Regions from separate parts of the Micromonospora sp. CA-111912 genome, predicted to be linked through region 2. Evidence: riboswitches for the same ligand, from Rfam matches in the RefSeq annotation. Region 2 holds a riboswitch; the other holds the start of a gene.
The links. Region 2 has a riboswitch for S-adenosylmethionine ahead of ACQPZO_RS28250 (aminotransferase class V-fold PLP-dependent enzyme). Riboswitches for the same ligand answer to the same signal wherever they lie in the genome.
Positions count from the first base shown of each region.

Region 1: it holds a riboswitch for S-adenosylmethionine, as region 2 does, so the genes downstream of both, ACQPZO_RS15160 (ABC transporter substrate-binding protein) here and ACQPZO_RS28250 (aminotransferase class V-fold PLP-dependent enzyme) in region 2, are expected to answer to the same signal.

Region 1 covers NZ_CP192007.1:3,659,549-3,671,198, reverse strand. Annotated here, with positions in the region: gene ACQPZO_RS15205 (acyl-CoA dehydrogenase family protein) at 1-48, shown strand, start outside; gene ACQPZO_RS15200 (glutamate synthase-related protein) at 182-1,756, opposite strand; gene ACQPZO_RS15195 (TOBE domain-containing protein) at 1,949-2,371, shown strand; gene modA (molybdate ABC transporter substrate-binding protein) at 2,368-3,171, shown strand; gene ACQPZO_RS15185 (ABC transporter permease) at 3,168-3,998, shown strand; gene ACQPZO_RS15180 (ABC transporter ATP-binding protein) at 3,995-5,089, shown strand; gene ACQPZO_RS15175 (endo-1,4-beta-xylanase) at 5,162-6,571, opposite strand; gene ACQPZO_RS15170 (amino acid ABC transporter ATP-binding protein) at 6,737-7,486, opposite strand; gene ACQPZO_RS15165 (amino acid ABC transporter permease) at 7,483-8,289, opposite strand; gene ACQPZO_RS15160 (ABC transporter substrate-binding protein) at 8,370-9,260, opposite strand; SAM riboswitch class IV at 9,540-9,651, opposite strand; gene ACQPZO_RS15155 (TetR/AcrR family transcriptional regulator) at 9,766-10,443, opposite strand; gene ACQPZO_RS15150 (HelD family protein) at 10,535-11,650, shown strand, end outside.
Region 2 covers NZ_CP192007.1:6,630,274-6,641,923, forward strand. Annotated here, with positions in the region: gene ACQPZO_RS28210 (DUF47 domain-containing protein) at 1-538, opposite strand, end outside; gene ACQPZO_RS28215 (PPK2 family polyphosphate kinase) at 693-1,649, opposite strand; gene ACQPZO_RS28220 (DUF402 domain-containing protein) at 1,786-2,292, opposite strand; partial or broken gene ACQPZO_RS28225 (ATP-dependent DNA helicase) at 2,403-4,592, shown strand; gene ACQPZO_RS28230 (AI-2E family transporter) at 4,667-6,028, opposite strand; gene ACQPZO_RS28235 (GroES family chaperonin) at 6,171-6,518, shown strand; gene ACQPZO_RS28240 (hypothetical protein) at 6,656-6,823, shown strand; gene ACQPZO_RS28245 (PrsW family intramembrane metalloprotease) at 6,898-8,391, opposite strand; SAM riboswitch class IV at 8,416-8,535, shown strand; gene ACQPZO_RS28250 (aminotransferase class V-fold PLP-dependent enzyme) at 8,583-9,854, shown strand; gene ACQPZO_RS28255 (FUSC family protein) at 9,862-11,121, opposite strand; gene ACQPZO_RS28260 (HD domain-containing protein) at 11,188-11,650, shown strand, end outside.

The DNA.
Region 1 (11,650 bases), 3.0 Mb from region 2:
TACGGCCGGGTGCTGTGCGGGCTGGAGCCCAACACCCTCTACCTGTGACGCCTCGCGTTGCGGGGCTCTCCCACCGCCCCTGGTGGGAGGGCCCCCGGGCGCCCGTGTCCGGCCCGGGGCGGGGCCGCCGCCGGTCACTGTCCCGATGCCCGGGGGTACGACGCCCGACGCGTCGCCGCCGTCAGGGTATGGCGGTGGGGGAGGGCGTCGCGGTGCCGCCCCTCGGCGCCTCGGGGGTCATCAGGCGGACGATCTCCTCCCGGTCGGCGGCCGACGGCAGGCCCCAGTCCGGGCGGTAGCCGTAGACCTCCCGCAGCGGCGTGGAGGAGGTCCGGCCGCCGAGGATCTCCACCGCGTCGGCGTCGATCAGCCCGGGGTGCTCCACCCCGCACGCCTCCGCGACCTTGACCAGGTCCCGCCGCAGCGTCCGCAGGTAGTTTGCCGCCCGCACCGCCTTCGACGCCGGGTCCAGGCCCCGGGCCAGCCACGGGTTCTGGGTGGCGACCCCGGTCGGGCAGGTGTCGGTGTGGCACTTCTGCGCCTGGATGCAGCCGATCGCCAGCATCGCCTCCCGGCCCACGTTGACCATGTCGCAGCCGAGCGCGAACGCCACCACCGCGTTGTCCGGCAGGCCCAGCTTGCCGGCGCCGACGAAGACGACCTGCTCGTGCAGCCCCTGCTCGGCGAAGACCTTGTACACCCGGGAGAAGCCCTGCTGGAACGGCAGCGACACCGAGTCGGTGAAGATCAGCGGGGCGGCACCGGTGCCGCCCTCGCCGCCGTCGACGGTGACGAAGTCGACGCCGCGGCCGGTGTCGCGCATCAGGGTGGTCAGCTCCTCCCAGAACTCGAGGTCGCCGACGGCGGACTTGATCCCCACCGGCAGGCCGGTCTCTGCGGCCAGCAGTTCCACCCAGTCCAGCAGGCTGTCGCAGTCGGAGAACTCGGCGTGCCGGGACGGGCTGACGCAGTCCCGGCCCTGCGGGATGCCCCGGGTCGCGGCGATCTCCGCCGACACCTTCGCCGCCGGCAACAGCCCGCCCAGGGTCGGTTTGGCGCCCTGGCTGAGCTTGACCTCCAGCGCCCGTACCGGCGCGCCGGCGACCAGGTCCCTGAGCCGGGCGAGGTCGAACCGGCCGCGCTCGTCGCGGCAGCCGAAGTACGCGGTGCCGAGCTGGAACACCAGCTCCCCACCCCGCCGGTGGTACGGGGACAGGCCCCCCTCGCCGGTGTTCTGCAGGCACCCGGCCAGGGCCGCCCCCCGGTTGAGCGCCGCCACGGCGTTGCCGGACAGCGATCCGAAGCTCATCCCGGAGACGTTGACCACCGACTCCGGCCGGAAGGCCCGCGCCCGTCCCCGGGCCGCCCCGAGCACCTTGGCGCACGGCAGCCGTACGTCGTGCCCGGCCGTCGGCGAGGACGGCGGCACCGTCCGGCCGAACGTGCGGTGCTTGATGATCGGGTACCCGGCGGTGTACTCGATGTCGTTGTCGGTGCCGAACCCGAAGTAGTTGTTCTCCTGCTTCGCCGAGGCGTACACCCAGCGCCGCTGGTCGCGCGTGAACGGCCGCTCCTCGTTGTTGCCGGCCACGATGTACTGCCGCAGCTCCGGCCCGATCGACTCCAGCAGGTAACGGGCCCGACCGATCACCGGGAAGTTGCGCAGCAGCGCGTGGTCACGCTGGAGGACATCACGGGCGGCCAGCGCCGCGACCGCGGCGGCGACGGCGGGCACGGTTCGACGGACCCATCTCATGCCGTCAGTCTCCCCGGGGTCGCCGGGTTTCGCACGGCCGGCGAGTCCCGTCCGCCCGGGATGCATGCCGACCCGGCGTCCCGGCCCCCGGCGTGGCGGCGCAGCTGCGAGCATTTCGCTGGTACGCCCGCCGCAGATGCGGGGATCCGGTGAGCTTTCGGGCCGCATCGGCGGCACGGTAGAGTGTCCTCCGTGACGGTCTTCCGGATCGGCGAGGCGGCCGAACTCCTCGGCGTCAGCACCGACACGGTGCGGCGCTGGGTCGACGCCGGCCGCCTCGCCGCCACCCGCGACGAGCACGGCCACCGGGTGCTCGACGGCGCCGACCTGGCCGCGTTCGTCCGCGCCGCAGCCGCCGCGCCCGAGGAGCACGCCGAGCTGTCCTCGGCCCGCAACCGGCTACGCGGCATCGTCACCGCCGTGGTCAAGGACGCCGTGATGGCCCAGGTCGACATCCAGGCCGGGCCGTTCCGGATCGTGTCGCTGATGAGCCGCGAGGCGGTCGACGACCTGGGCCTCCAGGTCGGCTCGGTCGCCGTCGCGGTGATCAAGTCGACCACGGTCGTGGTGGAACGGCCGGCCCCGCACCCCCCGCGAGGAAGGACCGGCCCGTGACCGCACGCGGGAACCCGGGGACCCGACGGACCCGCGCCGCCCTGACCGGGGCGGTTGCCCTGGCCATCGCCGTCACCGGCTGCGCCGGCGGGTCGGACCCGTCCGCGGGTGGCGACGGGATGCGTGGCTCGGTCACCGTCTTCGCGGCGGCGTCGCTGACCGAGTCGTTCACCCGGCTGGGCGCCGAGTTCGAGGCCGCCCACCCGGGCACGACGGTCACCTTCAGCTTCGCCGGCAGCTCCGCCCTGGCCACCCAGGTCAACCAGGGCGCACCCGCCGACGTGTTCGCCGCCGCGTCCCCGGCCACCATGCGTACGGTCACCGACGCCGGCAACGCCGACGGCCCCCCGGTCACCTTCGCCCGTAACCAGCTCGTCATCGCCGTGCCGGAGGGCAACCCGCGGTCGGTGGCCGGGCTGGCCGACCTGACCCGGCCCGGGACGAAGGTCGCGCTGTGCGCACCGCAGGTGCCCTGCGGCGCGGCGGCCCGCACCGCTCTCGACGCCGCCGGCGTGCCGCTCACCCCGGTCACCCTCGAACAGGACGTCAGGGGCGCGCTGTCCAAGCTTCGCCTCGGCGAGGTCGACGCCGCGCTGGTCTACCGCACCGACGCCGCCGCCGCGTCCGAGGTGGACGCCGTGGAGTTCCCCGAGTCCGCCGAGGCCGTCAACGACTACCCGATCGTCGTGCTCCGGCAGGCCGGCAACCCGGCCGCGGCCCGGGAGTTCGTCGCGTACGTGCGGTCCGACCGGGGCCGCGCCGCGCTGACCGCCGCCGGGTTCCAGCCCCCACGGGCCTGACCCCGGTGGTACGAGCCCGCCCGGCCACACCGCGCCGCCGCGTCCCCGGGCGGCGGATGCCCGTCGCCCTGTTCGTCCCGGCCGGGCTCGGGCTGATCTTCCTCGTGCTGCCCCTCGCCGGGCTGCTCGCCCGCGCTCCGTGGGCCACCCTGCCGCAGCGGCTGGCCGCGCCGGGGGTGCTCACCGCGCTGCGGCTGTCCCTGCTCACCGCCACGGTCGCCACGCTGGTCTGCGTCGTCCTCGGCGTACCCCTGGCGTGGCTGCTGGCCCGGCTGGAGTTCCCCGGCCGGCGGCTGGTCCGGTCGCTGGTCACCGTGCCGCTGGTGCTGCCGCCGGTGGTCGGCGGCGTCGCCCTGCTGCTCGTCTTCGGGCGCCGGGGCCTGCTCGGCGGCTGGCTCGACGCCACCTTCGGGATCACCCTGCCGTTCACCACCGCCGGGGTCGTCCTCGCCGAGGCGTTCGTGGCCATGCCGTTCCTGGTCATCGCCGTCGAGGGCGCGCTGCGCGGCGCCGACCTCCGGTACGAGGAGGCCGCCGCCACCCTCGGTGCCGGCCGGTGGACCACCTTCACGCACGTCACCCTGCCGCTGGTCGCCCCCGGAGTGGCCGCCGGGGCGGTGTTGTGCTGGGCCCGCGCCCTCGGCGAGTTCGGCGCCACCATCACCTTCGCCGGCAACTTCCCGGGCCGCACCCAGACCATGCCCCTGGCCGTGTACCTGGCCCTGGAGACCGACCTGGAGGCCGCGATCGTGCTCAGCCTCGTCCTGCTCACCGTCTCCGTGGCCATCCTCGCCGGGCTGCGCGACAAGTGGACGGCCGGCCCGTGACCGTCGCCGCGCCGCCTGGCGACCCCGTCCCGCCGCCGCTGCTGGACGCCCACCTCATTGTCGAGCGGGGCGGCTTCCACCTCGACGTCGCCCTGCGGGTGCGCGCCGGGGAGGTGGTGGCGCTGCTCGGCCCCAACGGTGCCGGCAAGACCACCGCGCTGCGCGTCCTGGCCGGCCTGCACCCGCTGACCGCCGGCCACCTCACCCTCGGCGGGGCCGACCTCGACCGCCCCGACCGCCGGGCGTGGACCCCGCCGGAGCGCCGCCCGGTCGGCGTCGTCTTCCAGGACTACCTGCTCTTCCCGCACCTGAGCGCCCGGGACAACGTCGCCTTCGGCCCGCGCCGGCGCGGCGCCGACCGGCGGGCCGCCCGGGCCGTCGCCGACGCCTGGCTGGCCCGGGTCGGCCTCGCCGAGCACGCCCGGCGCCGGCCCCGGCAGCTCTCCGGCGGGCAGGCGCAGCGGGTCGCGCTGGCCCGGGCCCTCGCCGTCGATCCCACCCTGCTGCTACTCGACGAGCCGCTCGCCGCCCTCGACGCCCGCACCCGCCTGGACACCCGCGCCGAGCTGCACCGCCACCTCGCCGCCCACCCGGGCGCGACCGTGCTGGTCACCCATGATCCCCTCGACGCGTTGGTGCTCGCCGACCGGCTGGTCATCGTGGAGGGCGGGCGGGTCGTCCAGGCCGGCGACGCGGCCACCGTCACCGCCCGGCCCCGCACCGACTACGTCGCCCGCCTGGTCGGGCTCAACCTGCACCGGGGCCACGCCGACGGCCACCGGGTCCGGGTCGGCGGGCTGACCCTCACGGCCGCCGACAGCGTGGCCGGCGAGGCGTTCGTGGCGTTCCCGCCGGCCGCCGTCGCTCTGCACCCCGTCCGGCCCGAGGGCAGCCCCCGCAACACCTGGTCGGCCACCGTCGCCGGGGTGCAGCGGCACGGCGACAACCTGCGCGTCCAGCTCGACGGGCCGCTGTCCGTCGCCGCCGACGTCACTCCGGCCGCCGCCGCGCAGCTGCGGCTGGTCCCGGGCCGGGCGGTGTGGGCGGCGGTCAAGGCCGCCGAGACCCGCGCGTACCCGGTGGGGCACTGACCGCACGGCACGGCGACCCGCCGGCACCCGGGGTCGCCGGGTGCCGACGGGTCGCCGTGATCGGATCCGGGGTCAGCTCGCGGTGCAGGACGGGGTGCCGGACGGCGGGGTGCCGGAGCCCTGGAAGCCGAACTCGGTCGACTGTCCGGGGGTGAGCCGTCCGTTGTAGGCCACGTTGGTGAACCGGACCGTCCCGGTGGTGCCGCTGCCCTGCGCGTTCCACGCGTTGGTGACCGCCGTGCCCGCCGGCAGCGTGACGGTGGCCGCCCAGCCGTTGGTGCCGGACGAGCCGGCCGTAACCCGTACCGTCGCCACGAAGCCCCCGGTCCAGGTCTGCAGGGAGAACGAAGCGGTGCAGCCCGCGCCGGGCGGCGGGGTGGTCGGGGCAGGAGTGGTCGGCGGGGGCGTGGTGGGTGGGGGCGTGGTCGGAATGGGCGTGCCGCTGTTCAGCGCGTCCAGGGTGGCGGTGTACGCGGCCTTCTTGTTGCCGTTGCCGTCGAACAGCAGCGGGGTGCCGCTGGCCCGCCAGGAGTCGGTGTCCCGGATGCCCCACACCGAGATGCCGGTGCAGCGGGACACCGCGAGGCAGGCCCTGGTGACGTTGGCGTACGAGGTGGCCTGCGCGGTGCCGGAGCCCTCGATGTCCAGCTCGGTGATCTGGACGTCGAGCCCGAGGTTGGCGAACCGTTGCAGGTTGGCCTGGTAGTCGCCGGGCACCGGGGACGCGCTGTTGAAGTGGGACTGGAACCCGACGCAGTCGATCGGCACGCCCCGGGCCTTGAAGTCGGAGACCATCGCGTACACCGCGTTGGACTTCGCGTTCTGCCCGTCGGTGTTGTAGTCGTTATAGCAGAGCTTCGCGCCCGGGTCGGCGGTGCGGGCGGTGCGGAACGCCACCTCGATCCAGTCGTTGCCGGTGCGCTGGAGGTTCGAGTCGCGCCGGGCGCCGTTGCCGCCGTCGGCGAACGCCTCGTTGACCACGTCCCAGGAGTGGATCTTGCCACGGTAGTGGGTGGCGACCTGGGTGACGTGGTTGACCATCGCCGAGCGCAGCGCGCTGCCGCTGAGGTTCTGCGCCCAGCCGGGCTGCTGGGAGTGCCAGGCCAGCGCGTGGCCCCGGACCCGCATGCCGTTGGCCTGGGCGTGGCTGACGATGCGGTCGGCGCTGGTGTAGTTGAACTGGCCCTGGGACGGCTCGGTCGCGTCCCACTTCATCTCGTTCTCGGGGGTGACCATGTTGAACTCGCGGTTCAGGATCCCGACGTACGTGGAATCCGACAGCTTGTTCGCCGCCACCGCGGTGCCGAAGTAGCGGCCCTTCTCGGCCGCCGCGGTGGCGAGGGTGGTGCCGGCGCTGGCCGCGGTGGCCAGTGCCAGCACCATTCCGGCGGCCACCGTGCCGACGGTGGCGGAGACCAGCGCCGCGCGTCGGCCCGGTCGAACCCTGGCGCTTCCGCGGTCGCGTGCTGCTGAGCTGCTCATGCCTGACTGCCCTCCGGGGGATCGAAGTCGTCGCGCGGCCGACGACATCAGCGACTTTCGATACATGCTATCGAGAAGTTTCGGAAAGCTCTAGCCCGACATCCGCCGGTCATACCCGGCCAGCGGGGCCGAAAGTTTCGGAACCCTACCGGCGGGGCGGCCCGGTCAGAGCACCTGGGACAGGAAGCGGCGCAGCCGGGGATGCTCGGGACGCTCGAAGACCGCCGCCGGCTCGCCGGCCTCCAGCACCACCCCGCCGTCCATGAACGCCACGGTGTCGGCGACCTCGCGGGCGAAGCCCATCTCGTGGGTCACCACCACCATGGTCATGCCGCCCGCAGACAGCTCCGCCATGATGCCCAGCACCCCCTTGACCAGCTCCGGGTCCAGGGCCGAGGTCGCCTCGTCGAAGAGCATCACCTGCGGCTGCAACGCCAGCGCCCGGGCGATCGCCACCCGCTGTTGCTGCCCCCCGGACAGCTGCGCCGGCCGGGCGTCGGCCCGGCCAGCCAGCCCGACCCGCTCCAGCTGGGCGCGGGCCGCCTGCGTGGCCTCGTCCTCGCCGAGCCGCTTGAGCCGGCGCAGCGCCAGGGTGATGTTGCGCAGCACCGTCATGTGCGGGAAGAGGTTGAACTGCTGGAACACCATCCCGACCCGCTGGCGCAGCGCGTCCGGGTCGTCGCCCAGCACGCTGCGCCCGTCCAGCAGCACGTCCCCCTGGTCCGGCTCGATGAGCCGGTTGATCGTGCGCAGCAGGGTGGACTTTCCCGACCCGGACGGCCCGATGACGCAGGCCGTGCCACCCCGGCCGACGTCCAGGCTCGCGCCCCGCAGCACCCGGTTGGCGCCGAAGGCGAGGTGCACGTCCCGCACGTTCAGGCTCACCGGGGTCGTCGTGCCGGTCGAGGTGCTCATCGCTCGTCCTTTCCCGTGATCGTGCGGGCGGCGGCGTCGCCGGGCAGCGCGTTCCGCCCGGCGAGCGCCAGCGCGTCGTCGTCCTCGGCCGCCGTGGCCGGCCGGCCCTGCCGCAGCCGCCGGTCGATCCAGTTCACCGCGTGGGTCAGCGGCACGGTCAGCGTCAGGTAGAACAGGCCCGCCAGCAGCAGCGCCGACTCGTTGCCGGTGGTCGCCGCGTGGTCCTGCCCGATCCGGAACAGCTCCCGCTGGCTGGCCACCAGGCCGAGGAAGTAGACCAGGCTGGAGTCCTTGATCAGGGCGATGAGCTGGTTCACCCAGGCCGGCAGCACCCGGCGGACCCCCTGCGGGATGATCACCAGCCGCATCGCCTCGCCCCAGGAGAACCCCAGCGCCCGGGCCCCCTCCAGCTGGGCGGCCTCCACGCTCTGGATGCCGGCCCGGAAGATCTCCCCGATGTACGCCGCCGCGATCAGCGACAGCGCCAGGATGCCCAGCGGGTAAGGGTTCGGCCCCCACACCTGCATCCCCAGCGGCGCCAGGCCGACGCCGATGAGCAGGATCGTCGCCGCCGCCGGCAGGCCGCGGAAGACGTCCGTGTACACCCGCGCCGGCCAGCGCAACCATCGGGTACGCGAGATGCCCGCGACCGCCAGCAGCATGCCCAGCAGCGAGCCGAGCAGGGCGGCCGAGATCGCCAGGATCAGCGTGTTGGGCAGCCCGACGGTCAGCATCTCGGGCAGCGCCGCACGCATGGAGTCCCAGTCGAAGAAGGTCTCCCACAGGGTGCTCAGTGGATCCATCAGTCGTCTTCCCGTCCGCCCCGCTCGCTGGTCATCCGTACCGTCGGCTCGTCGTCGCCCGTGCCGTCACGCCCGCGTACTCAGGACGACGCCGACGCCGACGGCGCGGCCGACCCGGACGGGGCCGCCGACGCGCCCGGCACCGGCGCCGAGCCGCTGCCCGGCCTGAAGTCCGCCGGGACCGGCCGGCCCGGGTAGTACTGCTCCTGCAACCGGCTCCACGTGCCGTCGGCGATGACCTCGTCGAGGCCCTTGTCCAGCGCCGCGCGGAGCGCGTCGTTGCCCTTGGCCACGGCGTACGCGGTCGGGGTGGGGCTGAGCTGCTTCGCGGCCACCGTGATCTTCCCGCCGCTGTCGGTGGCGGACTTCTCGCCGATCTCGGCCGGGGCGATCCAGGCGTCGGCGGTGCCGGCCCTGAGCTGGTTGAGCGCTCCGTTGTAGTCCGGCACCCGCACCGGGTCCAGCTTCTGGCCGGTGGCGTAGTCGTCCTGCACGGTGCCCTGCACGACCACCACCCGCTTGCCGGCGAGCTGGTCGAAGCCGGTGATCGGGGATCCGGCCGGGACGTCCAGTCCGAAGTAGCCGAAGTCGTAGCCGTTGCCGAAGTCGACGGTCTTCTTCCGCGCCTCGGTGATGGTGATCGAGGAGCTGCCCACGTCGAACTTGCGGTTGTTGACCTGCGACAGCAGCGCGGAGAAGTCGGTGCCGACGAACTCCACCCGCAGGCCGATCTTCTCCGCGACCGCGGTGAGCAGGTCGTTGTCGAAGCCGGTGAACTTTCCGTCCTTCAGGTACACGTTCGGCGGCGCGTCGGTGAGGGTGCCGGCCCGCAGCACACCGGGCTGGACCAGGCCGTACGGGTTGTCGGCGGCGGCCGAGGTGTCGTCGCCGCAGGCGGTGAGGGTGGCGGCGCCGACGACGGCCGCGACGCCCAGCGCGGCGAACCTGGTCAGGGCGGGGAGGAATCGCACAGGTGTCTCCTGGGATGAGGGCGGCGCGCGGACGGCACGCCGCCGGACGCGGCACGCCGATGGGCGGCCGCGGAAGGGTGCTACTACGGAATGGGGGAGGCGCTCAGCGCGCCGCGTGACGGCGACAGCCGTCGCTGCACACCCGCATCAGGTCCACGTGCCGGCGCCTGATCAGCGCGGGCTGTCGGGTAGGTGACGCGGTCGACGCCGAGCGTGCGGCAGCCGGGGCGCAAGGACGAGCAGACATGGTTCTCCAAGGTCGGTGTTGACCTGGGGACCAGGCCACGCTTGCACCGGTGACACTCCGGTGCCTGGTCTTCACCCGGGGCACCCCACCGCGGAGGAGGGTTGCCGGCCAGCGAGCCGGGGCTTGACGCTGGCGCTCATGACCTGGTGGAGAGCCTAGCAACGGCACCGGGCCGGGCGTCCAGTCGTTATGACGACGCTCACCCCGGGTGGGGCTCCGGCCGACACAACGCCCTCGCCGGGCGACCGCCGCCGAGGTTCAGCCCCGGTACGGGGCCAGGCCGGCGTCGAGCAGCGTGAAGGCGTGGTCGGCGGCGGCGACCGCCTCCGGGTGTGCCCGCGCGGCGGTGCACCCCTCGGTGAGACGACGCCAGTTGTCCCGCGCCAGCACCCGCTGCGCCGCGACGATCTGTGCCGCCGCGAGCCGGCCGGTCAGCCCGTCGGGCCGAGCCCTGGGCTCCGGCCGCCCCCCTTCGTCGGGGCGCGTGTTGGCGGCGTCGTCGAGGGCGTCGGCCAGCGCCGCCTCCTCGGCGGCGGCGTGCCCGGCCACCCGGGCGGCGAGGCCCGGGGTCGAGAAGACCATCCCGTGGTACGCCAGCACCCGGGGGTCGTCGTTGAGCCCGGTGACCGGGTCGTGGCGGTCCAGCCCGTCGAGAAAGTGCCGGCGCAGCGCGGCGAGCGGCGCCTCGCCCGGGCGTCGGCCGCGCACCACCCGGGCCGACTCGCCCCGGTGGTCGGCGATCCGGTGCAGGACCAGATCCTCCTTCGTGGCGAAGTACTTGAACAGCGTCGGCTTGGAGACCTCCGCGGCCGCGGCCACCTCGGCGACCGACACCTGGTCGAAGCCTCGTTCGACGAACAGCGAGATCGCCGCTGCCGAGATCGCGTCGTGGGTGCGCTGCCGCTTGCGTTCGCGCAGCCCCTGCTCTCCGGTCACGCCACCCAGGCTACCAGCGGCCGATACCAGGTCAATTTCATGACTAAGGTTAGAATATTTACCTGGTAAATGTTTCTCATCGGAGGTTGCCATGGACGACCGGGTCGACCGGGAACTCGCGCGGGAGCAGGCGCACCTGGCCGCGACCCGCGCCGCGCTCGCCCGGATGCGCGACACCGCCCGCCACCGGGTGGCCACCGGCGCGGACGTGGCCGGCGACCGGTGGACCGCCGAGACCCTCGGCCGGATGCTGCGGACCCACGCCAAGGAACTCGCCGAGGAGCCGGACGCGCCGCCCTACTTCGGCCGCCTCCGGTTCGGCGCCGCCGCCGAGGCGGGCGAGCACGTCGGTCAGCGCTACCACCTCGGCCGCCGCCACATCACCGACGAGGCCGGCCACCCGCTCGTCATCGACTGGCGGGCGCCGGTGTCGCGTACCTTCTACCGGGCCACCGCCCGGGACCATCTCGGCGTCGCGGTCCGCCGCCGGTACGGGTGGAGCTCCACGCCGCCGACCCCGGCCCGGCTGACCGGGTTCGAGGACGAGCGCCTCGACCGGGGGGAGGAGCTCGGCGGCGGCAGCCGGCTCGTGGCTGCGGAGATCGAGCGTCCCCGGGTCGGCCCGATGCGCGACATCGTCGCCACCATCCAGCCCGAACAGGACGAGCTGGTTCGCGCCGACCTCGACACGTCCGTCTGCGTCCAGGGCGCGCCCGGCACCGGCAAGACCGCCGTGGGGCTGCACCGCGCCGCCTGGCTGCTCTACACCCACCGGCGGCAGCTCGGCCGCACCGGGGTGCTGGTGATCGGTCCGAACCCGGCCTTCCTGCGGTACGTCTCGGCCGTGCTGCCCACGCTCGGCGAGGTCGACGTCGACCAGCGGACCCTGGAGGACCTGCTGGCCCGGCACCCGATCGCCGCCGTCGACGACGATGCCGCGGCCGTCGTCAAGCACGACGCCCGGATGGCCGTCGTGCTCGACCGGGCGCTGTACGGCCGCGTCCGCGTACCCGCCGAGGCGCTCACCGTGCCCGACGGCTCCTACCGCTGGCGGCTGCCCGCCGGGGCCGTCGCCGCGCTGGTCGCCGGGATCCGGCGCGAGTCCCCGCCCTACGGAATCGGCCGCGAGCGGCTGCGATCCCGGGTCGTGGACCTGCTGCAACGTCAGGCCGAGCGGCGTGTGGAGCTGTCCGGCGCAGCCTGGGGG
Region 2 (11,650 bases):
TCATCTTGAGCACCGTCAGGGCGTCGTACTCGCCGGAGAAGAGGCGGACCAGCAGCATCCGGTACACCTGGTCGCCGTCGTTCTCCAGCCGGTTGCACTCGATCCAGTAGTCCTCGAGGTCCTTCATCGACTTCAGCCGGGGCATCGCCTCGGCGGTCAGCTTGGCCTGCTGGTCCAGCACGTTGACCAGGTCGTGCAGCTCACGCGGGAGCGACGGCAGCTTGGTCAGCCCGTACAGGTAGAGCAGGTTGCCCACGGCCTCCAGGTGGTCCATCACGTCGTCGAGCAGCGAGCCCAGGCGGTAGATGTCCTCGCGGTCGAACGGGGTGATGAAGGTAGAGTTGATCTTCTTGTACAGGTCGTGGGTGATCTGGTCGCTGTCGTGCTCGACCTCGGTGAGCCGCTCGCTGACCGACTGCACGTCCACGCCGGGCAGGGCCAGCTCGTTCAGCAGCGCGGTACCCCGCACCAAGTTCTGCGCGGCCCTGGTGAAGAGCTCGTAGAAGGCGCCCTCGGTGGGGCGGAAGGAAAACTTCACAGCCTGGACCTCGTCGTGTCGGTGGAAGGGCGGCGGACGCCCCGGGGGTGCCTGCAGTGGGAATGCTAGGAAACGGCAGAACCACGAATTCCTCGGCCCACCCTCGGCCAGCCGCCATTTACTGGTCGTTCACCTGACGTTCACCTTGACCCGGTCAATCGCCGCACAACCGCCTACGCTCCGCCGCCACGTCGAAGTCCGCCGCCGGATACCCCAGATCCAGGTCACCGAACGTCTCCCCGAGCAGGTGGGCCACCGCCCAGTCGCGGTACCACTTCCGATCGGCCGGCACCACGTACCAGGGCGCGGCGTCCGTGCCGCACCGCTCCAGGGCCTCGGCGTACGCGGCCTGGTAGTCGTCCCAGCGGGCCCGGGAGTCCAGGTCGCTCGGGTTGTACTTCCAGTGCTTGGCCGGGTCGCTCAGCCGCTCCGACAGCCGTTCCCCCTGCTCGGCGTACGAGATGTGCAGCATCACCTTGACCAGGGTCACCCCGGCGTCGGTCAGCTCCCGCTCGAAGGCGTTGATCTCGTCGTACCGGGCCCGCCAGGTGGCCTCCGGCACCAGCGACTCCACCCGGGCGATCAGCACGTCCTCGTAGTGCGAGCGGTTGAAGATCCCGACGTACCCGGGCGGCGGCACGGCACGCCGGACCCGCCGCAGGAAGTCGTGCCGCCGCTCCGCGGCCGTAGGCGGGCCGAACGAGCGGATGTGCAGCCCGAGCGGATTCATCACGCCGGCCACCCGCTTGATGGTGCCGTCCTTGCCACCGCAGTCCATGGCCTGGAGCACCAGCAGCACCCGCCGGGGGCGACCCCGTCCCAGGCCCTCGCCGGCGGTCGTCGGGGCGCTCGCCGGGGCATTCGGCCCGGCCGCGCCCTTGGCCGCGGCGAACAGCATCTCCTGCTGTCGCCCCAGCCCCGCGCCGGCCAACTCCACCTGCTGTCGCGCCCACACCTTGCGGGCGCTGCCGCGGCCCGCCGCCGCGGGCAGCCCCGGCGTCGACCGGGGATCGACCGCCCCCAGGTCCACCGCCCCGCCGCCCACCCGCAGCAACTCCCGCACCGTGCCGCCCTCCGGCGCCACGACCTCCACTCCACCGAACGCGTCCATCCCCGGATCATCGCCCACCTCACCCGCTCCCGCCCGGTGAGCGCCCGAGGGGTGGGGGTCACGTTCGGGGGTGGGGGGCCTCGGGAAGCGGGGGGCCTGGCCACCGCGCCGGTGACGCCCCGGCCGGAGGGCGGGCTCAGAGCACCAGGGCCAGCCACTTCCGGTACGACGCCGCAAACGGCTCGCTGCCGTCGCCGAGCGCGACCAGCAGTCGGCGGGACGCGGCCTCGGCCTCGGCGACCAGGTCGGCCGGGTAGCCGAAGCGCTCCCGGTGCTCGGCGAACTCGTCCTCGTCGCGCAGCTCGACCAGCCCGGTCCCCCGGCGGCGCACCACGTCCAGGTCCAAGTCGATCAGGTGGACGGTGTCGTCGCCCTCCCACCGGGCCGGGGTGGTGATGTCGCAGTAGACCTCGCTGGTCCGCGGCGGCGGGTTGAACATCCCCGTCCACCAGGCGTGCCGTGGCACCAGCAACACGAAGGGGATCTGTTCCACCGAGGGCCGGCCGTGGTAGACCGACTCGGTGCCGGTGGGCACGCCGAGCCAGACGCCGAGGTCGTCCTCGGCCAGCCGATGGGCCGGGTAGTCGCGGTGGGCGCTGCCGTCGTACTTGCGGTAGATCACGCGGACCACGTCGCTCGGCATGAGTCGCACCCTAGTCGATACCGCCCATCGATCGCGCGGGAGAAGTAACCGGATGCGGCCCGTGGGATTCCGTAGGGTGACCCCGCCACGCGGGGCGGGGCGTGCCCGGCGTCGACGGCGGCGGGTACCGTCGCACGGTGACTCCGCCGCGCACCGCTTTCGGTTCCGCCCTCCCCCGCAGCGCATCCCGGCGGCGCGGGAAGCGGGCGAGCGCCGGGGAGCTGCTCGCGGCAGCGGTCGGCGCGGTCCCCGGCGGGGCGGCCCGCCCCGGCCAGCAGGAGATGGCCACCGCGATCGAGGAGTGCGTGACCTCCCGCGAGCACCTGCTGGTGCAGGCCGGCACCGGCACCGGCAAGTCGCTGGCCTACCTGACCCCGGCGCTGACCGTGGACGGCCCGGTGGTGGTCTCCACCGCGACCCTGGCGTTGCAGTCCCAGCTCGTCGACCACGACCTGCCCCGGCTCGCCGACGCGGTGGAGCCGGTGCTCGGCCGCCGGCCCACCTTCGCGGTGCTCAAGGGGCGGCACCACTACCTCTGCCTGGCCCGGCTGGACAACTCGACCGAGGACGAGCCGACGGACACCCTCTTCGACGCCGTGGAGCCCCGGGCCGGCGGAGGGGGCGGGAAGTGGCTCGGCGAGGCCGGCCGGATGGGCAAGCAGATCCAGCGGCTGCGGGACTGGGCGCTGGAGACCGACACCGGCGACCGGGACGAGCTGGACCCGGGCGTCGACGACCAGGCATGGCGGCTGGTGTCCATGCCGGCCCGGGAGTGCGTCGGGGCGTCCCGCTGCCCGTTCGGCGCGGAGTGCTTCGCCGAGGCGTCCCGGGCCCGGGCCCGCGAGGCCGACCTCGTGGTCACCAACCACAGCCTGCTCGCCGTCGACATGCTCGCCGGGCGGCACATCGTGCCGCCGCACAAGCTGCTCATCGTGGACGAGGCGCACGAGCTGGCCGACCGGGTCTCCTCCGCCGCCCAGGCCGAGCTGGTGCCGGAGCTGATCGACCGGGCCGCCCGGCGGGTCCGGCCGCTGCTGCGCCCCGAGGTCGCCGAGCGGCTCACCGAGGCCGGTGGCACCCTCGCCGCCGGGCTGGCCGAGGTGCCGGCGGGCCGGCTCACCGCCGGGCTGCCGGGGCCGCTGCGCGAGGCGTGCACGCTGCTCGACGCGGCCACCCGGGCCGCCCTGGACGCGATCGGCGACGTCAAGTCCGACGACCCGGACCCGGTACGCAAGCAGCAGGCCAAGGCGGTGCTGGACGAGCTGTCCACCACCGCCCAGCGGCTCCTGGAGGAGGCCGAGCACGACGTGGCCTGGGTGGAGAAGCCGGACAACAACAGCCGCCGGGCGCTGGTGGTGGCCCCGCTCTCGGTCGCCGGCACCCTCGCCACCCACCTCTACGACGAGCGCACCGTCGTCGCCACCTCGGCGACCCTGGCGCTGGGCGGCCGGTTCGACACGGTGGCCCGGGCGCTGGGCCTGGACGCGCCGACGCCCTCCCCGCCGTCCCCGGCCGCCGCCGCGCTGGCCGTCGCCACGGCCCGTGGTGACGCCCCGCCCGGTGCCGCCCCGGTCGCCGCCGCGCCGGGCAGCCGCCCCACCACCGGCACCGTCCCGGCCACCGAGGGGCCGGGCTGGCGGTCGCTCGACGTCGGCTCGCCCTTCGACTACGCCCGGCAGGGCATCCTGTACGTCGCCGCGCACCTGCCCCGCCCCAGCGTCTCCGGGCTGCCCGAGGCGGCCGGCGAGGAGCTGCTGGCGCTGGTCGGCGCGCTCGGTGGGCGTACCCTCGGGCTCTTCTCCTCGCGGCGGGCCGCGCAGCAGGCGGCGGAGCTGCTGCGGGCGCGGACCGACCTGCCGGTGCTGCTCCAGGGCGAGGAGTCGCTGCCGCTGCTGGTCCGGAGGTTCCGCGAGGAGCGGTCGAGCTGCCTGTTCGGGGTGATGTCGCTGTGGCAGGGCGTGGACGTGCCGGGCGACGCCTGCCAGCTCGTGGTGATCGACCGGCTGCCCTTCCCCCGCCCGGACGAGCCGCTCGCGGCGGCCCGCGCCGCAGCCGTGGACTCGGGCGGCGGCTCCGGCTTCGCCGCGGTGAGCGTGCCGATCGCCGCCGTCCGGCTGGCCCAGGGGGTGGGCCGGCTGATCCGGGCCACCGGGGACCGGGGCGTGGTCGCGGTGCTCGACTCGCGGCTGGAGACGGCGCGCGGCTACGGCCCGTTCCTGCGCCGCTCGCTGCCCCCGTTCTGGTACACCACCCGCCCCGAGGTCGCCCGGGGCGCCCTGGAACGCCTCGGCCGGTCCTGACCGTACGCGTCCGGCAAGAGACGGGCCCGCCCCCGCGCGGCGGCGGGGACGGGCCCGGTGGCTCCACGGGACGGTCAGGGTGCCCTCGAGGCGACCACCACGGCGTCCGGCGGTGTGTCCGGCACGGTACGCGCGGCGAGCCGACGGACCGCCGTGTTGAGCACCGCGATCAGCGGCACCGAGACCAGCGCCCCGGTGATTCCGGCGAGCACCACGCCCGCCGCGATGCCGATGATCACCGCGAGCGGGTGGATGGCCACCGCCCGGCCCATGATCAGCGGCTGGAGGATGTGCCCCTCGACCTGCTGCACGCCGATCACCACGCCCAGGATGATCAGCGCGGTGACCGGGCCGCTGTCGACCAGCGCGACCAGCACCGCGACGACGCCGGAGAGCGCCGCACCGACGATCGGGATGAACGCCCCGAGGAAGACCAGCGCGGCCAGCGGGAACGCGAACGGGATGTCGAAGACGACCAGGAAGGCGCCGATGCCGACGGCGTCGATGAACGCGACCAGCACGGTGGCCCGGACGTAGGCGCCCAGGGTCTCCCAGGACGCCCGGCCGGCGTCGTCGACCTTCCACCGGGCGGCCACCGGCAGCAGACGGACCATGAAGCGCCAGATCCGGCTGCCGTCACGCAGGAAGAAGAAGGTGGCGAAGAGCACCAGCACGATGCCGGTCAGCACCTCGGCCAGGGTCGCCGCGGTGGAGACGGCCCCACTGGTGAACTTCTCGGTGTTGTTGTTGATCCAGTCCTGCGCCTCGTCGATGTACCGGGTGAGCTGGCTGTCGGACAGGTGCAGCGGACCGGTCTTGAGCCAGTCCTGGATCTGCCGGACGCCCTCGGACGACTTCTTGCTCAGCTCCGGCACGCCCTTGATGAACTCGTTCACCACCAGCGTCAGCGTGCCGATGACGCCAGCCAGGCCGCCGACCAGCACCACCGCCGTGGCCAGCGAGCGGGGCAGCCGCGCCCGCAGCAGCCAGCCGACGGCCGGCGCGAGCAGCGCCGAGAGCAGCAGCGCGATGGCCAACGGGATGATCACGATGCTGATGGTGGCGATGATCTTCAACAGCGCCCAGAACACCACACCGACGACGATCAGCCGCCACGACCAGGCGGCGGCGATCCGCAGGGCGTGCGGCACGTCGGCGTCGTCCCGGCTGGCGGTGGAGTTGTGCATCGCGGCGGGCGGCTCGGCGCCGACCACCGTCGCCGACGGCGGGGCCGCCGGGCCCGGCGAGGTGGGGGACGCCACCCCGGCCTCCCCGGTGGAGTCGACGCCGCCCGTCGCCACGGCGCGGCCCGGTCCCCCGTCGGCGACGGTGGTCGGGTCGGCGCGGGCCCGCCGCACCGACTCCCGGCCCGACTCGTACGCGCGGCGGAGCCGTCCGCGTACCCGCTCGAAGCGGCTCAAGCGCACCTCCCGCATCAGAATCAACCTGCCCGAAGGACAGGGGGGACAGGATACTTCCGTCGCCCCAGCCTAGGGCGGTTCCGCCACACATTGCCCCGGCCGGCGTCCGCGCAACCACCCCCGGGGCGGCCCGGCCGGACGCGGTACCGTTCCGTCCGTGACCGCCGACCAGAACCTCGACTCCGGCCTGCCGATCCGTCTACTGCACGACCGCGTGCTGGTGAAGGTGGACGGCAGCGAGGGTGAGCGCCGCTCCACCGCCGGCATCGTGATCCCGGCGACCGCCGCCGTGGGTAAGCGGCTGGCCTGGGCGACCGCCGTGGGCGTGGGGCCGCACGTCCGCTCGATCGTCTCCGGTGACCGGGTGCTCTTCGACCCCGACGACCGCTCCGAGGTCGAACTGCACGGCCGGGGGTACGTCCTGCTGCGCGAGCGGGACGTGCACGCCGTCGCCGCCGAGCGGATCGAGTCGGAGTCGAACGGCTCCACCGGCCTGTACCTGTAACGCCTCCGGCAGGCCCTTCCGCTTCCTCCCCCGGGGTCCGTCCCGGCCTCCGCCGTCGTCCGCCCCGGTCGGCGACGCGTCGTTTGCGGCTGCCCGCTACGGGAAGCCAGGCACGTCCAGCGCCCTGGGGAGGGATCGTGCCGGTATTCGTGAAGAAGGTTCTCCTCTGGGGAAGCGTCGCGTTCCTGATCTACTTCGTGGCTTTCCGGCCGGACAGCGCGGCGCAGATGTGCAAGGCGATCGGGGCGGGCCTGGCGGCGATGGCCGTGGGCATCGGTGACTTCCTCACCGGCCTGATGACCTGACCGGCCGACCCGCCCCGCCTGACCGGCCGACCCGCCCCGTCGGGCGGCACCCGCCTGACCGGCCGACCCGCCCGTCAGGCGGCGCCCGGTGGCCAGGGGGCGGCCGGGCGGGCGCCGTACCAGCCGGGCGGGCCGTAAGGCCCCGGGTGGGCCGGGGGCGGCGGCGGGGCGAGCACCACCGGGATCGGCACCACGGGTTCGTCCGGGGCGTCGACCGGCCGCTGCGACCCGTCGGGGAACCGCAGGTGGTAGCGGTGGCCGTCCCAGCTCCCGACCGGCACCTGCGGATCCCGGCCGACGAAGAAGGACCGGTACGCGGTGATCGCGTCCAGCAGCTCCCGTTCCTCCCACGCGGTCCGTTCCCGGTCGGCCGGCCGGCGGTCCAGCCCTCGGTGCATCCCGTCGCGCAGCAGCGCCAGCCGGGTGGCGGAGAACTGGTACCCGCGCATCGCCTTCACCCCCGCGTCGCCGGCCACCCGCCGGGCCCAGGTCCGGGCGGCGTGCCGCCGGCCCAGGCTGCCCAGCGCCGCCACCTCCGGCGGGGTCAGCCACCCGGCCCGCACGTAGTCGGGCAGGGTGCGCTCGGTCAGCCGCCCCTCCCAGCCGCGCAGCCAGACCGCCAACCCGACCATGCCGAAGAAGATCGGCACCATCACCCCGAGGTAGCCGTACAGGGCGACCGTCGTCTGCCCGGTGGCCTGGGCCAGCGACGGCAGCAGGTTCCAGGTGCCGTGCAGCATCATCGCCAGCAGCAGGCCCGCGACCGGGGCGAGGAAGCGCACCCGACGATCCGCGGTCCGGGCGGCGATGCCGAGACCCACGCCGGTCATCGAGGTGAACAGCGGGTGGGCGAAGCCGAACAGCAGGATCCGGACGATGAAGATCGCGATGACCTGCCGCGCCCCGGTCGCCGGACCGTACTCGTTGACGCCGGAGGCGTAGCCGTAACCGCCCAGGTAGAGGATGTTCTCCACCATGGCGAAGCCGACCGCCGACAGCCCGCAGTAGACCAGGCCGTCGGTGATGCCGGACCATTCCCGGCGGCGGAAGATCAGCAGCAGGATCGGGCCGAGCGCCTTGGTCAGCTCCTCGATGAACGGGGCGACCAGCACCGCGGTCAACGCGTCGGGCAGCCCCCAGTCGGCGAACCGGGCGGCGAAGAACCCGTTGACGGTCAGCGAGGCGGCCGTGGAGACGAACGCGCCCCAGACGAAGCAGAAGATCAGATACTTCAACGGCTCCGGCTCGTACCTGTCCAGCCACAGGAAGCAGGAGACCAGCACCGGCACCGGGAGGATCGCGGCGACCACGCCGATCAGCAGCGCCTCCGGCCCCAGGTTGAAGCCGAGCTTGAAGAGCATGTAGACCGCGCACGCCGCGATCAGCAGCACCACCAGGACCACCACCAGGACCCGCCGCCAACCCAGCCGGCGCACCGGCATCCGGGGGGCGGCCCCACCGGGCTGCGAAGGGAGATCGTGCGGGGTCCACGGCGACGCGGCGCCGCCGGGCGGGGTGTCGGCCATTACATCAGCGTAGTCATCCCCCGCCGGCTGTTCCGGCCGCATCGGTCGACCGTTACCCTGTCGTCAGGTCACGAGCGCCAGCGTCAAGCCCCGGCTTGCTGGCCGGCAACCCTCGTCGAGTTCGCGGTGGGGTGCCCCGGGTGATGACCGGGCCCAGCCCTGTCCGGCGCTGGGCAAGCGCGGACCCCGTCCCGGTGGTGTCACCCGGGGTCCCCGGACCCGGAGGTCGTGCCATGACCGTCACCCTCGTACCCTCGCTCACGCCACTGCCCGCGCGGACCGTGCCGGCGTCGTCGCGGCCGCTCGACGTGCTTGGCGTGCCGGGCCAGATCAACCTGGACTACGCCGCCAGCGCGCCGTGCGCGCGGGCCGCGGCCGACGCGGTGGCCGAGCTGCTTCCCTGGTACGCCAGCGTGCACCGCGGTGCCGGCGCGCTGTCGCGGCGCTGCACCCTGGAGTACGAGCGGGCCCGGCAGACGATCGGCGACTTCTTCGGCGCCCGCGCCGGCGACCACGTGGTGTTCACCCGCAACACCACCGACGCGCTGAACCTGCTGGCCCGGACCCTGCCCGCCGGGACCACGGTGGTGACGTTCGCCGGGGAGCACCACGCCAACCTGCTGCCCTGGCCGCGCGGCTCGGTGCGGCTGCCGGTGCCGGCCGCCCCCGCCGAGGCGGTCCGGGCGTTGGACGCGGCGCTGACCGAGCTGCGCCGGGGCGCCACCGCCCACCCGCCGGTGCTGGTGGCGGTGACCGGGGCGAGCAACGTGACCGGCGAGCGCTGGCCGGTGGCCGAGCTGGCCCGGGTGGCCCGCCGGCACGGCGCCCGGATCGCGGTGGACGCCGCCCAACTCGCCCCGCACACCCCGGTCGACGTGGCCGCGCTGGACGTGGACTATCTGGCCGTCTCCGGGCACAAGCTGTACGCGCCGTTCGGCGCGGGGGTGCTGCTCGGCCGGGGCGACTGGCTGGACGCGGCCCCGCCGTACCTGGCCGGTGGGGGCGCCACCAGTCACGTCGGCGCCGCCACCCACGATGTGCGCTGGGCCACCGGCCCGGCCCGGCACGAGGCCGGCACCCCCAACCTGCTCGGCGCGGTCGCGCTCGCCTCGGTGTGCGCGGCGCTGGCCGGGGCGGACCGGGTCGCGCTGCACGCCCGCGAGCAGACGCTGCTGGCCCGGCTGCGGGACGGGCTGGCCGCCCTGCCGCACGTGGTGGAGCTGCGCACCTTCGGCCCGGACTCGCCCCGGGTGGGCATCGTCTCGTTCGTGCTGGCCGGCCGGGACTCGGCCGAGGTCGCGGCGGAGCTGGCCATTCGGTACGACATCGGGGTCCGCGACGGGTTGTTCTGCGCCCATCCCCTGGCCCGTCGGCTGCTCACCGAGGCCGCCGCGCGCAGTGGGCACCGGAACCTGCCCCCGACCGCCCTGCGGGCCAGCATCGGCCTGGGCAGCACGCCGGTGCATGTCGAGAGCCTGCTCACCGCCCTCGCCGAGCTGGGCTGAGCGCGCCTCAGCCCAGCGGCGGGGCCGTGGGCGGCTTCGGGGCGGGGACGCTCTCGGCCGGGCCGACGGTCGGTTTCTCCTGCTCGCCGAAGGCCACCCGGATCAGCCGGTTGGCCTCCTCCTGGTCGATGCCGGAGGTGACCAGCAGGTCGCTGGCGGTGGTGCGCACCTGCGCGATCACCACGCTGCCGGAGAACCCGACCCCCTGCGCGTACGCCCGGCCGGCCTCACTGACCGCGCGCAGGGACCGTTCCCGGGCCTTCTCCGGTTCCGCCCCGACGGAGAACTCGTGACGGAGCAGGCGGACCGACTCGGCGAGGTGGGCCACCGCGTCCGGCATCGGCTCCGGCACCGGCTCCCCGTCCTCGATCATCGTCACGGAACGCCGGATCAGGGTCCCGGTGTTGCGCATCGCGCGGTCGATGGGGTCGGCCGCCTCGGTGTAGTGGGTCAGCTCGCTGCGCCGGTGCCAACGGGCCGGGGAGAGGATGCTGGTCTCCTTCGCGCCCTCGATCGCCTCGATGAGGGTGGCCAGCTCCTCCTTGTTCTCGCGGAGCCGTTCCAGGGCCCGCTGGGCGCTGTCCCGATCCCGCCCGCGCAGCGCCCCGGCGGTGGCGTCGAGCTGGTCGGCGAGCAGGTCCAGCGCGGGCCGGGCGGCCCGGTTGATCACCCGCAGCGGGTTCAGCGGCAACAGGACCGCCGTCACCACCAGCGCGATCCCGCCGCCGATCAAGGCGTCGATGAAGCGCGGTATCTCCAGGTCCTCGGTGGACGGGCTGAGCGTGACGATCAGCACGGCGGAGGCGGCGGCCTGGATGACGACCGACACGCTCCCACCGAAGAAGAGGGTCAGCACGATGGACGCCGTCACCACCAGCCCGAGCTGCCAGCCCCCGGTGCCGACCAGGTAGATCAGCAGGTCGCCGAGGAACACCCCGACCGCCACCCCGACGATCAGCTCGACGGTCCGGCGCAGCCGCTGGCCGACCGACGCGGCCAGGGCGCCGACCGCCGAGATCGGCGCGAAGACCGGCTGCGGGTTGCCCAGCAGGTGGTGGGAGATGATCCAGGCCAGCGTGGCGGCCAGCCCGGCCTGCACGGCCAGGCCCCCCGCCATCCGGACCCGGTGCAGCCGATCGTGCAGGGTGGCTCTGCCGCGACGGCGAAGCTCCTCCATCGCCGCCGAGATCCGCGCCGAGTCGATGTCGGCCACGCCGTCGTGCAGGCCGGCGCGCCGCAGCAGCGACGATCGGCGATCCCGGGCCACGGCCATGGCGGGGACTACCCACCGTGAGTGCGGTGAATCCTCGCCCGCTCCGGCAGACTCGGCCAGATGACGGACTCGGACGGCCGCCGGGGAACGGTGGAACTGATCGGCCGGTGGCGGGCGGCGGCCCTGGGCGCCGGGGCCGGGGACTCACCGGCACTGACCGACGCCGGGGCGGGCCTGCTGGCCCGCTGGCGGGAACCGCACCGGCACTACCACACCGCCCGGCACCTGACCGCCGTCCTCGATGTCGTCGACGCGCACGCCGAACTGGCCGACGACCCCGACCTGGTCCGGCTCGCCGCCTGGTGCCACGACGCGGTCTACGACCCGCGTACCGGCGGGGACGGCAACGAGCGGGCCAGCGCCGACCTCGCCGACGCGCTGCTGACCGGGGTCGGGGTGCCGACCGTGGCGGTGGCGGAGGTCCGCCGGCTGGTGCTGCTCACCGCCGGGCACGCGGTCGCGGCCGGGGACCGCGACGGCGCGCTGCTCTGCGACGCCGACCTGGCCGTGCTGGCCGGCCCGC